2 regions of the Klebsiella ornithinolytica genome follow, and region 1 is predicted to be linked to the other one. Evidence: predicted binding sites of a transcription regulator. Region 1 holds the regulator's gene; the other holds the start of a gene.
The links. Region 1 encodes ArgR, which controls arginine synthesis, uptake and breakdown. Its sites were predicted from a motif close to ANTGAATAAAAATACANT; they were not measured.
Positions count from the first base shown of each region.

Region 2: the regulator ArgR is predicted to act here: its motif matches at 2,520-2,537, upstream of argA (amino-acid N-acetyltransferase).

Region 1 covers NZ_CP130153.1:515,447-519,698, forward strand. The annotation lists gene aaeB (p-hydroxybenzoic acid efflux pump subunit AaeB) at 1-975, shown strand, start outside; gene Q1L34_RS02450 (barstar family protein) at 1,137-1,412, shown strand; gene yhcN-B (DUF1471 family stress response protein YhcN-B) at 1,462-1,728, opposite strand; gene yhcN (peroxide/acid stress response protein YhcN) at 1,831-2,094, opposite strand; gene argR (transcriptional regulator ArgR) at 2,448-2,918, opposite strand; gene mdh (malate dehydrogenase) at 3,334-4,252, shown strand, end outside.
Region 2 covers NZ_CP130153.1:979,981-984,232, reverse strand. The annotation lists gene cobD (threonine-phosphate decarboxylase CobD) at 1-1,075, opposite strand, end outside; gene amiC (N-acetylmuramoyl-L-alanine amidase AmiC) at 1,090-2,343, opposite strand; gene argA (amino-acid N-acetyltransferase) at 2,571-3,902, shown strand; gene recD (exodeoxyribonuclease V subunit alpha) at 4,066-4,252, opposite strand, start outside.

The sequences.
Region 1 (4,252 bases):
CGGGTTGAAGATGAAGTGCTGCAGGGTGAGGTGGTGATAAAGGCAGGGTCCGCCGAGCGTCATCATGCGATGGTCAACTTCTGGCGCACCTCCATTTCCTGCATTCTTGGGACGCTGTTCTGGCTGTGGACCGGCTGGACGTCCGGTAGCGGGGCGATGGTGATGATTGCGGTGGTGACGTCGCTCGCCATGCGCCTGCCCAACCCACGAATGGTGGCAATAGATTTTCTCTACGGTACGCTGGCGGCCTTACCGCTGGGGGCGCTGTTCTTCCTGGTGATTATGCCCGCCACGCAGCAGAGTATGCTGCTGCTGTGTATCAGCCTGGCGGCGATGGCGTTCTTTATTGGTATTGAGGTACAAAAACGGCGGCTGGGATCGCTGGGGGCGCTGGCGAGTACCATCAACATTCTGGTACTGGATAACCCTATGCAGTTTCAGTTCAGCCAGTTTCTTGATAGCGCGCTGGGCCAGATCGTCGGCTGTTTTCTGGCGCTGATGGTGATTCTGCTGGTACGGGATAATTCACAAGCGCGTACCGGACGTGTGCTGCTGAATCAGTTTGTTTCGGCCGCGGTGTCATCCCTGACGACCAATACCTCTCGCCGTAAAGAGAACCATTTGCCGGCGCTTTATCAGCAGCTGTTCCTCTTGCTGAATAAGTTCCCCGGCGATATCGCCCGTTTCCGCCTGGCGCTGACCCTGATTATTGCCCATCAGCGTCTGCGGGATGCGCCTGTGCCGGTGAACGACGATCTGTCGGCATTTCACCGCCAGCTGCGCCGCACTGCGGACCATGTGATTTCCGCAGGCAGCGATGATAAACGACGTCGCTATTTTGCTCGTTTGTTAGAAGAGCTGGACGTTTATCAGGAAAAACTGCAGGTCTGGGAGGCGTCACCGCAGGTGACGGAACCGGTCCGACGGCTGGTGGATATGTTGCGTAAGTACCAGCATGTATTGACCAATAGCTAACTACCTGAACCGACGCTGAAGCGTCGGTTTTTTTATCACTATACTTAATCGTCGGGGATATTCGCGTTTCGTTCAGGGAAGCAGGGAGAGAAAACCCGGCGCGTGGAGGCATAGGCAGTATTGGCAGGTGGCAATAGCGCGATGTTGACAGGGTGTGGGCGATGACTATCTATACATTTGATTTTGATGATATAGCCGATCAGCAGGATTTCTATCGTGAATTTTCGCGGAGCTTCTCGCTCAACCGCGAGCAGGTGAACAATCTGGACTCATTGTGGGAAGCCGTCACCAGCGGTCTGCTGCCGCTGCCGCTGGAGATTGAGTTTATTCACTTAAGCGATAAGCAGCGTCGGCGCTTTGGCGCCTTGATATTGCTGTTTGATGAAGCGGAAGAAGAGCTGGAAGGGGAGCTACGGTTTAACGCCAGGCAGGCATAAAAAAGCCCCCGACAAGCGGGGGCAAGTCGTCGGATAAGACGACGAGGGTTTATTTGTACAACTCAGCTGTAGCGTGCCAGCTATCGCCGGTACGGGCTTCAATAATACGGTAGCTGCTTGCGCCTTCTTTTTCGGCTTTAGCCGCCAGTTCATGGCGCATATCCATCGGGGCGCTGCCTACCTGAGAAACAGAGATGGTGCCCATCGACTGCAGGTTTTGAGCTTGTTCCGCGTTGACCTGATGTACGGCGGCGCTAGCGCCGAAGGAGAGAACGGAAGCCAGGCCCAGGGATGCGATGATCATTGAACGTTTCATAATCTTTACTCCAACCATTTGTTGCAGCGGCGGGAGGCTTTATATGGGCCTGGGCCGCTGTGAATTATTCGTATTTAGTTCGTAACCGACAATCATTACGTCTTATTTATAAAGCTCTGCCGTAGCGTGCCAGTGGTCACCGGTACGGGCTTCGATGATGCGATAAGAAGACGCACCTTCTTCCTGAGCTTTTTTGTTCAGCATCTCATGCATATCCATCGGGGAAGAACTCACCGCGCCGACGGAAATGGTACCGATTGACTGACGGCCTTGCGCCTGATCGCTGTTGATAGAGTCAGCGGCGAAAGCGCCAAAGGACAGAACAGACAGGATGCTTAGTGCAGCTACAGTTGTTTTGATTTTCATGATGTTCACCTCGTCGAATCTTATTATTGAGGGCTCTTCGTTTCGTGACCCTCATCACAAAATCAAGTATACACTAATCACCAAAAATATTAATACCACGCTAATGGTTGTATGAGTAAATAATTACAAAGAATTGTCGTTTTTATAACGTATAAGAATTAGAAATGTCATTTACTCGCCATAGAAGTCTGATATAGCGATTAAAATCATATAGATAGGGTATTTTGATATTTTGTGCGCTTCTGGCCCGTTCATTCGGTAAAAGTATGTATAGAGGCCGAAAACCACACTAAATGTTAAAGAAATGCAATATTTTTGAAAAGACCCTCTGGTGGTAACCAGAGGGGAGGCTCTCAGAGTTCCTGTTCAAACAGGACGAGAATGGCGTCGTACAGATCTTTGACGGTGAAGCCTCTGGCCGGGGTCGTAAAGATAGTGTCATCGCCGGCAATGCTGCCGAGAATCCCTTCCGCCTTCCCGAGAGAGTCCAGCAGGCGAGCAATCAGCTGCGCAGCGCCCGGGCTGGTATGGATAACCACGACCGCATCGTTATAGTCGATATCCAACACGAGGTTTTTCAGCGGGCTGGAGGTCGTAGGAACGCCAAGTTCGGCAGGCAGGCAATAGACCATCTCCATTTTGGCGTTACGGGTACGAACCGCGCCAAATTTTGTCAACATGCGGGAGACTTTCGATTGGTTGATATTATCGAAACCTTCTTCCTGCAGCGCCTGGACGATTTCACCTTGAGAGCTGAACTTTTCTTCTTTAAGCAGCAGTTTAAACGCTTTAACCAGTTCTTCTTGTTTTGCCGAACTTCGCATAAGTCACCCAAATTATGGTGGTAAAAACAACATCATTATGCATAGTAATGAATTTTTATGCAAATAATCCGCAGGGGGATAAAGTAAATAATGTTATGAAGGGGGCATATTTTAGCAAATAACCCTGCTAAGGAACATGCCTTCATCACAGCGCGTAAATCGCTGTAAAAGTAAACTAAATGTTATGAGAATGATGTTGTTTTGCCGAGTGAGCTGGGTGTATTGTAACCAATAGTCGATCCGGTACTACGTTTTGCTGGATGGTCAGTCTCAGGGATGAAAATGCGAAGCGGATGCATCGCTGCGCACCAGAACGCATTCTTCAACCATACTTATTGTAATTGTTCATCTTGTGAATTAAGGTCCAGGCGACGGAGTAACGAAAGACTATATTAACCATAATAAGGAGTTTAGGATGAAAGTTGCAGTCCTCGGCGCCGCTGGTGGAATCGGCCAGGCGCTTGCCCTACTACTTAAGACCCAACTGCCTTCAGGTTCAGAACTCTCGTTGTACGACATTGCTCCGGTCACGCCGGGCGTGGCGGTTGATCTTAGCCATATTCCTACCGATGTAAAAATCAAAGGTTTCTCCGGTGAAGACGCAACTCCGGCGCTTGTTGGGGCTGATGTGGTGCTGATTTCCGCCGGCGTAGCCCGTAAACCAGGCATGGATCGCTCCGATTTATTTAACGTTAACGCTGGTATCGTGAAGAACCTGGTACAGCAGATAGCGAAAACCTGCCCGCAGGCCTGCATCGGTATCATTACTAACCCGGTGAACACCACGGTGGCCATCGCGGCAGAGGTGCTGAAAAAAGCCGGCGTTTACGATAAGAACAAACTGTTTGGCGTGACCACGCTGGACATCATCCGTTCAAATACCTTTGTGGCTGAGCTGAAAGGTAAATCCGCATCCGACGTTGAAGTGCCGGTTATTGGCGGCCACTCCGGCGTGACCATCCTGCCGCTATTGTCACAGATTGCTGGCGTGAGCTTCAGCGAGCAAGAAGTTGCCGATCTGACAAAACGCATCCAGAACGCCGGCACCGAAGTTGTTGAAGCGAAAGCCGGTGGCGGTTCTGCCACGCTTTCTATGGGGCAGGCGGCCGCCCGCTTTGGTCTTTCCTTAGTGCGTGCGATGCAGGGCGAGAAAGGCGTGGTCGAATGCGCTTATGTTGAAGGTGATGGCCAGTACGCGCGTTTCTTCTCGCAACCGTTACTGCTGGGCAAAAACGGCATCGAAGAGCGTCAGTCGTTCGGTAAGCTAAGCGCATTTGAGCAACAGGCGCTGGAAGGCATGCTCGATACGCTGAAGAAAGATATCGCCCTGGGCG
Region 2 (4,252 bases), 460 kb from region 1:
CGGAAAGGATGGCGCTGAGCGCCGTAAGCAGCCGTTGATTCTCCTCAGGGCTGCGAATCGCCACGCGGTAATAACCGTTTCCCAGTCCCGGATAGTTAGCGCAGCTGCGAATCAAGATATGCTGCTGCAGCAACGCCTGCTGCAGATCGGACTCCGGGAGATGGCAACGTAAAAAAAGATAGTTCGCCCGCCCCGGATACACGGTCAGGCCAGGAAGCTGACGGAGAGCCTGATAAAATCGGCTTCCCTCCTGCGCCAGCCATCGCCAGGTGGCCTGCTGATAGGCGCTATCCTTGAGCGCTATTTCCCCTGCCAGAGCGGCAAACGCGTTGATCGACCACGGCATTTGCTTTTCGCGCAGGCGGGCTACCGCCCGTTCATCGCTGTTAACCAGATAGCCCAGACGCAGGCCGGGAATGGCGTAGAATTTGGTGAGTGAGCGGAGCACCCAGATATGCGGATTATGCTGTAGAAAGGGGATAAATCCCGGCTGGTCAGGAATGAAATCGATAAACGCTTCATCAAGAATAAGCGCGATGCCGGCGTCCCGGCAGCGGGCGGCAATCGCGTCAAGCAGCGGGCGTGCCGGCAGCAGGCCGGTCGGATTATTGGGCGTACAGAGGAACAAACAGTCCAGCTCTGGCGTCAGCACGTCGAGAATCGCGTCGGTCAACTGCCAGCCATCCTCTTCACGCAGCGCGAACTCGAGGAGAGTGCAATCGACCGTCTGCAGCGCGCGGCGATATTCTGCAAAACCAGGTTTCACCACCATCGCCGTGTGCGGCTTCAGCCCGTGAACGAGCGTAAAAATGGATTCGGTTTCGCCATTGCCTGCCAGGACCCACGATGCGGGAATACGGTGGTGCTCCGCCAGCGCAAGGTGCAGCTGCTGGTATTCAACGTCAGGGTAGCGCTCCGCCAGGGCAAGATTATCGATAAGCGCCCGTCTGACGCTCTCGGGCATGCCAAGAGGATTAATATTGGCGCTGAAATCCCGCAGCTGCTGCGCCTCAATGCCCAGCAGCGCAGCGGCTTCTCGGGTATTACCGCCGTGCACGCTCTTCAGTAGCGCCATCTCCCGCTCCCGTGTTATCCGCGCCTTGCCAGCGTGGCGCCATCGGCGAAGTAGGCTTTAATCCCCGCCAGTATCGACTCAGCCACCTGCTGCTGGAAAGTCGCCGTTTTCAGCTTACGCTCTTCTTCTACGTTACTGATAAACGCCGTCTCCACCAGGATCGACGGAATATCCGGCGCTTTCAGCACCGCGAAGCCCGCCTGTTCGACCTGGTTTTTATGCAAATTATTGATTTTTCCCATTTTTTGCAGCACCGCCTTACCAAACTTCAGGCTATCGGCGATGGTCAGCGACTGCACCATATCGAACATCGTATGGTCGACATAGCGATCGCCGCTCTTGCTGACCCCCCCGATCAGGTCAGAGGCGTTCTGGGTCTGCGCGAGGAATTTCGCGGCGGTACTGGTGGCCCCTTTGGTCGACAGGGCAAATACCGATGAGCCTCGCGGCTGTCGGCTGGTAAAGGCATCGGCGTGAATCGAAACGAACAGATCGGCGCGCTGCTTTTGTGCTTTGGCCACGCGAACCTTCAGCGGAATGAAGACATCTTCATTGCGGGTCATGTAGGCGCGCATGTTGCCCTCTTTTTCGATCAGCGCCCGTAGCCGACGGGCAATCTGCAGCACCACATCTTTCTCACGGGTATGGTATTTGCCGATCGCGCCGGTGTCTTCGCCGCCGTGGCCCGGGTCAAGCATGATCACAATAGGTCGGTCGCGCCCGGCTTTACCCGGCTTCGGCCCGCTTTCTGCCGGCGGGACCTGACGGTCGAGATCGCCCTTGTTGTAATCTTCCAGTAACGCCAGCAGCGGATCCTGAACATCGGTGGCGGTCGCAGGATAGAGATCCATCACCAGACGTTCTTTAAAGCCGGCCACCGGTGCCAGGGCAAAGAGCTGCGGCTTGATGTTCTGTTTGAGTTCAAAGACCATGCGCACGGTTTGCGGATCAAACTGGCCGACGCGCGCGGACTTAATATAAGGGTCATCATCGCGAATACTCGCCCCCATGCCTTTTAGCACGGAGTTAAGATTGACGCCTTCCAGATCCACCACCAGCCGTTCCGGATTGCTCAACGCAAACTGCCGATATTTCAGCACATGACTGGATTCTACCGTAACGCGCGTATAGGTTGACGACGGCCAGACGCGTACGGCGACGACCTGCGCGGCGGCCGCTAAACCCAGCGGGCTGACGCTCATTAACCACATTGCGCCCGCCCCCTGTAAAAAACGACGGCGGCTTAATCCTGACTTGTATCCCGGCATGCCACTCCCAAGCAATAAAACGTATTCGTACTCAAAACAGACAGATTGACCGGAAACTTTAACGAAAGCTGCATAACCTGTCATCAATAAAAGGGTAAACAATCTTAGGCAGTACGCATTTGATCACAGATTTTTATCAGTTTCGTCGCAAATTTAGACTTGCGTTTAACGCCAAAACAGAATAAAAATACACTAATTACGAATAATCATGCATTGAGGGTTGGGTCATGGTGAAGGAGCGTCGCACTGAACTGGTAGAAGGATTCCGCCATTCTGTCCCCTATATTAACGCTCATCGGGGAAAAACGTTTGTCATCATGCTCGGCGGCGAAGCAATCGAGCATGAGAATTTCTCCAGTATTGTCAATGACATTGGCCTTTTGCATAGCCTGGGCATCCGCCTGGTGGTGGTCTATGGCGCACGCCCGCAGATTGATGCCAATCTGGCAGAGCATCACCACGAACCGGTCTACCATAAACAGACCCGCGTCACCGACGCCAAAACCCTCGAACTGGTGAAACAGGCTGCGGGCATGCTGCAGCTGGAAATTACCGCGCGTCTGTCAATGAGCCTGAATAATACCCCGCTGCAGGGCGCCCATATCAACGTGGTGAGCGGAAACTTTATTATCGCTCAGCCGCTGGGCGTCGACGACGGCGTGGATTATTGCCATAGCGGGCGCATCCGCCGTATTGATGAAGAGGCGATCCATCGCCAGCTGGATAACGGCGCTATCGTGCTGATGGGCCCGGTTGCCGTTTCCGTCACCGGCGAAAGCTTCAATCTGACCTCGGAAGAAATTGCCACCCAGCTGGCCGTTAAGCTGAAGGCGGAAAAGATGATCGGTTTCTGCTCGTCGCAGGGGGTTTACAACCAGGATGGAGTGATTGTTTCCGAACTGTTCCCCAACGAAGCTCAGGCGCGTGTGGAAGAGCTGGAGGCGGAAGAGGATTACAACTCCGGCACGGTGCGTTTTCTGCGCGGTGCGGTTAAAGCCTGCCGCAGCGGCGTGCGGCGTTGTCACCTGATCAGCTATCAGGAAGACGGGGCGCTGCTGCAGGAGCTGTTCTCACGCGACGGTATCGGCACCCAGATCGTCATGGAAAGCGCCGAGCAGATTCGCCGCGCCACCATTAACGATATCGGCGGTATTCTTGAGCTGATTAGCCCGCTGGAGCAACAGGGCATTCTGGTGCGCCGCTCCCGCGAACAGCTGGAGATGGAAATCGATAAATTCACGATTATTCAGCGCGATAACACCACGATTGCCTGCGCTGCGCTCTATCCGTTCCCGGAAGAGAAAATCGGCGAAATGGCCTGCGTCGCGGTGCATCCGGACTATCGCAGCTCATCGCGCGGGGAAGTGCTGCTGAACCGCATTGCCACCCAGGCGAAGCAGATGGGATTGAGCAAATTGTTTGTCCTTACTACCCGCAGTATTCACTGGTTCCAGGAGCGCGGCTTTACGCCGGTCGATATCGATCTGCTGCCGGAAAGTAAGAAAGAGATGTACAACTATCAGCGTCGCTCCAAAGTCATGATGGCCGATCTCGGCTGATGTCACCGCCGCGGATCGCGGCGTAAACGCCTTATCCGGGCGACCTCTCCTCCGCCCCCCGGAGCCAGCTCATCTCACATTTTCCCCGGCTAAGCGCTGCGCCAGCCGGGGAAACCGCTGGCGGTTGAGCCGGCGATCCCCGGCTAGCGGCTGAAGGTTAAAGTTACACGCCGCTGGCAAAAATGTCCGCCAGCCCGCTGCGCCGCTCGGTACGGGCGACGATGGACTGGGTTAGCACCTGTTCATCGGCATAAATCGAGAGCCGCTGTTTTGCCCGCGTGATCGCGGTATAGACCAGCTCGCGGGTGACCAGCGGTACGATTTTGGCGGGCAGAATCAACGCCGCATGG